DNA from 2 places in the Streptomyces sp. NPDC040545 genome. Region 2 is predicted to be linked to the other one. Evidence: predicted binding sites of a transcription regulator. Region 2 holds the regulator's gene; the other holds the start of a gene.
What was found. Region 2 encodes HspR, which represses chaperone genes until heat shock. Its sites were predicted from a motif close to TTGAGNNNNNNNNNCTCAA; they were not measured.
Positions count from the first base shown of each region.

Region 1: the regulator HspR is predicted to act here: its motif matches at 1,466-1,484, upstream of clpB (ATP-dependent chaperone ClpB).

Region 1 covers NZ_JBVIWA010000007.1:309,057-311,446, reverse strand. The annotation lists gene ACZ573_RS17315 (helix-turn-helix transcriptional regulator) at 1-172, opposite strand, end outside; gene ACZ573_RS17310 (Rieske (2Fe-2S) protein) at 526-840, shown strand; gene ACZ573_RS17305 (pyridoxamine 5'-phosphate oxidase family protein) at 975-1,427, opposite strand; gene clpB (ATP-dependent chaperone ClpB) at 1,551-2,390, shown strand, end outside.
Region 2 covers NZ_JBVIWA010000014.1:8,567-10,956, reverse strand. The annotation lists gene grpE (nucleotide exchange factor GrpE) at 1-12, shown strand, start outside; gene dnaJ (molecular chaperone DnaJ) at 52-1,233, shown strand; gene ACZ573_RS24645 (heat shock protein transcriptional repressor HspR) at 1,235-1,708, shown strand; gene ACZ573_RS24640 (hypothetical protein) at 1,877-2,390, opposite strand, start outside.

The DNA.
Region 1 (2,390 bases), on a different contig from region 2:
CGAATTCAAGCAGGCAGGGGGCGTTCTGGATCTCGCCCCGGGCGATCCGGCCGGTGCTCAGCGCGGTCGCGTAGAGCCGCGTCCCCTCGGCGCACATGGACGTCACAGGGTGGGGATGTGTCGCCTTTGTCTGGTTTCGCGTCAAATCTCCACCCCCCAGGGTCCTGAACATGCAAGAACATGATGCATCGTCCCTGTGGCATTGACGTGCCTGAATGAGCCATCGTCTGTCACGCGGGGGAGAGGATTCCATCAAGTGAGGACGAAGCCGACCATGTACAAGAGAATGCTTCGCTCGGTGCTTGCCATAGTTTTCTCCGCCGTTGCGGTTTTTGGGGCAGTCAGCGCCGTCGAAAGTGACGCGGGGAGCGCTAGGGACGGTCAGGGCACGAGCCTGACGAGCACGGACGACACGGGCTGGACCACGGCGCCCGCGGGTAAGTACGCGGACACCGGATGGACCAGCGGCCTGCTGGGCGGAAACGGCGATACGGGTTGGACCGATGCGCCTGTGACGGTGTCCGCATGACCCCCGACGATCGCGGCTTCCGCCGCGAGATGGCCTCCGCCTACCGTTCGGGCTGGCAGTTCATCGATCTCGCCACGGCCATCCCCCACCCTGGCGACTCGTTGATGGTCACCCTGTTCGGCCAACCGATCGTCGTCGTGCGCGAGGAGGACGAGGACGTACGTGCCTACCGGTGCCTGCGCCGCCCGCGGGGCGCGCCGCAGCCCGTCCGCTGCGAGGTGCGCTACGGAATGGTCTTCGTCAATCTCGATCAGCGTGACCACCAGCTCTTCGAACCCGATATCACCACCGCCACCCCCCGCAGTGCCTGAAGCGATTCCCCCGTCGTTCCAGATCGCTCAGGCGCTACCCCCACACAACGGCGCCATCGTGGACCTGACCACGATGGCGCCGTTGTGATGTCCGCGTCCAGTGCGCGAACCGGACAAGATGAAGAATCAACGGCTCACGCGCGCCCCATGGCCCGGTCCAGGGTGATCTCCATGACGACCCGGTCGGGATTGGGCGAGGGCGTGCGCCCGTAGCGCTCCGCGTAGCGCGCGACCGCGTCGGCGACCGACGCCTCGTCCGTGCGGATCACTGCGCGGCCCTCCAGCGTGGCCCAGCGGCGCCCTTCCATCTGGCAGACCGCGACCCGCGCGCCCACCGGCGCGCCGTCCGGCCGCTCCGCCTGCGCCTCCTGCGCCTCGTGCACCTCCTGCGCCGCCAGGATGTTGCGCACCTTCTTGCTGTGCCGGTTGCTGATCACCCGGGCCAGGCCGGCCTCCGGGTCGTACGTCACCCCCACCGGCACCACGTGCGGCGTGCCGTCGGGGCGCGGGGTGGTCAGGGTGCAGACGTGCCGCTCCCGCCAGAAGGCGAGGTACTCGGGCGTCGGGTTGAGTACGTCATGGGACATGGCCCGAAGGGTACGGGGCAACGGTGTCCCCACTTGCCTTGAGTGGAATAGACTCAACTTTGCATACGCTGACTCTGTCAGTGTTGTCGTGGGAGCTACCCCTCGGGGAGAGGAGAAGTCGCAGTGGACGCCGAACTGACCAACAAGAGCCGCGACGCGCTGAACGCGGCCACCAGCAGGGCCGTCAAGGACGGTCATGCGGACCTGACCCCCGCGCACCTGCTGCTGGCCCTCCTCGCCGGCGAGGACAACGAGAACGTCATCGACCTGCTGGTCGCCACCGACGCCGACCAGGCCGCCGTGCGGGCCGGGGCCGAGCGGCTGCTCGCCGCCCTGCCCAGCGTCACCGGCTCCACCGTCGCGCCCCCGCAGCCCACCCGGGACCTGCTCGCCGTACTCGCCGAGGCGGACGCGCAGGCCGGCAAGCTCGGCGACGACTACCTCTCCACCGAACACCTCCTCATCGCCCTCGCCGCCAAGGGCGGCGCGGCCGGCGAGGTCCTTTCCACCCAGGGCGCGACGGCGAAGAAGCTGCTCGACGCCTTCGAGAACGCACGAGGAGGACGGCGGGTGACCACCCCCGACCCCGAGGGCCAGTACAAGGCCCTGGAGAAGTTCGGCACCGACTTCACGGCAGCGGCGCGTGAGGGCAAGCTCGACCCGGTCATCGGCCGTGACCATGAGATCCGGCGCGTCGTCCAGGTGCTCTCGCGCCGGACGAAGAACAACCCCGTGCTCATCGGCGAGCCCGGCGTCGGCAAGACCGCCGTCGTCGAGGGCCTGGCCCAGCGCATCGTCAAGGGAGACGTCCCCGAGTCCCTGAAGAACAAGCGCCTCGTCTCCCTGGACCTCGGCGCGATGGTCGCCGGCGCCAAGTACCGCGGCGAGTTCGAGGAGCGGCTGAAGACCGTACTGGCCGAGATCAAGTCGAGCGACGGCCAGATCATCACCTTCATCGACGAG
Region 2 (2,390 bases):
GACAAGGGCTGATGCACCACACGTAGAAGCACGGGAGGAGGGACACCGGGGATGAGCACGAAGGACTTCGTCGAGAAGGACTACTACAAGGTCCTCGGTGTCCCGAAGGACGCCACCGAGGCCGAGATCAAGAAGGCGTACCGGAAGCTCGCCCGCGAGTTCCACCCGGACGCCAACAAGGGCGACGCCTCCGCCGAGGCGCGCTTCAAGGAGATCTCCGAGGCGAACGACATCCTCGGCGACGCCAAGAAGCGCAAGGAGTACGACGAGGCGCGCGCCCTGTTCGGCAACGGTGGCTTCCGCCCCGGGCCGGGCGGCGGCGGCTCCTTCAACTTCGACCTCGGCGACCTCTTCGGGGGTCAGCAGCAGGGCGCCGGCCAGGCCGGCGGCTTCGGCGGCGGCCTGGGTGACGTCTTCGGCGGCCTCTTCAACCGCGGCGCCGGCCCCGGTGCGGGCACCCGTACCCAGCCGCGCCGCGGCCAGGACATCGAGTCGGAGGTCACCCTCTCCTTCACGGAGGCGGTGGACGGGGCCACGGTCCCGCTCCGGATGTCCTCCCAGGCCCCCTGCAAGGCCTGTTCGGGCACCGGCGACAAGAACGGCACCCCCCGGGTGTGCCCGACCTGTGTCGGCACCGGCCAGGTCTCGCGGGGCAGCGGCGGTGGTTTCTCGCTGACCGACCCCTGTGCGGACTGCAAGGGCCGCGGCCTGATCGCGGAGACCCCTTGCGAGGTCTGCAAGGGCAGCGGGCGCGCCCGCAGCTCCCGCACCATGCAGGTCCGGATCCCGGCGGGCGTCTCCGACGGCCAGCGGATCCGGCTGCGCGGCAAGGGTGCGCCGGGCGAGCGCGGCGGTCCGGGCGGTGACCTCTACGTGGTCGTGCACGTCGGTTCCCACCCGGTGTTCGGCCGCAAGGACGACAACCTGACGGTGACCGTGCCCGTGACGTTCGCGGAGGCGGCGCTGGGTGCCGAGATCAAGGTCCCGACCCTGAACGGCCCCTCGGTGACGCTGAAGCTGCCGCCGGGCACCCCCAACGGGCGCACCATGCGGGCCCGCGGCAAGGGTGCGGTCCGCAAGGACGGCACCCGCGGCGACCTGCTGGTCACGGTGGAGGTCGCGGTCCCGACCGAGCTGTCCGACAAGGCCCGCGAGGCCCTGGAGATGTACCGCGAGGCGACGGAGTCGCAGGACCCGCGCTCCGCGCTGTTCGAGTCCGCGAAGGGAGCATGACATGGACGGCCGCCGACGACAGTCCTCCCGTCTGGGAAACGGTGCCTACCAACTCACCGACGAGACCCCGGTCTACGTGATCTCGGTGGCCGCCCAGCTCTCCGGTCTGCATCCGCAGACCCTCCGCCAGTACGACCGTCTCGGCCTGGTCTCCCCGGACCGTACGGCCGGCCGCGGCCGGCGCTACTCGGCCCGTGACATCGAACTGCTCCGCACGGTGCAGGCGTTGTCGCAGGACGAGGGCATCAACCTGGCGGGCATCAAGCGCATCATCGAACTGGAGAACCAGGTCGCCGCGCTCCAGCAGCGCGTGGCCGAACTCTCCGCGGCCGTGGACGGCGCGGCGGCCACGCTGCAGGCGCGCGAGGCCCAGGTCCACGCCTCGTACCGCCGCGACCTGGTCCCGTACCAGCCCCCGCAGCCGGGCAGCGCCCTGGTCGTCTGGCGCCCCAGCCCCAAGCGACCGCTGGACTGATCCAGGCCCCGCGCCTCGCGCACGAACACACGAAGGGCCTCACCGGAAACCACATCCGGTGGGGCCCTTCGTCATGTCATCCTCAACGCCACCCGGCCCCGTGTAGCAGCCCCGTCAGGACGTGACGTGACGGGGCTGCCCATCGCTAGCCGGATCCGCGTGAGTCGCTCACGGGATGGGAATTTCCCGCCTGTCGAAGTCACGCGCCAGGGAAATAGACCAGACATCTCCCTTGAGCGGCCGTCCCACACCTCCGAGCTCAGCCGTCAGTACGTGCACGATTGCGGCCGACTCCGCTACCGCGAATCTGGCGTGAGGCTCCTGAAGTCGGTCGTCGATCCGGCGCAAGCGGATACCCTCGGCAGCCATGTGTTCCTCGAGGTCGCAGAATTTGATCCGCTCCTCAAATTTCCCATGCCTTTCGATCAGGGCATTCGAGACGACATCAGGTTCTCCGGTCGCCAGCCTGTGAATCTGAATGCTCAATTCGACGCATTGCCATCCATCAGCGCCCTTGATGAAGGAGAGTTCCACCAGTCCGAAGTCGCGACGCATTCGCCCTTTGCGCACATCGTCGACGTAATCGCGGCCGAGCTGCGCCTCCCAGTCGTCAGGCCGGGCATTCAGCCCGAGGTTTTGTACGGTGCCAGACCGCAAGACGTCGATGCAGAACTGGAGTGCG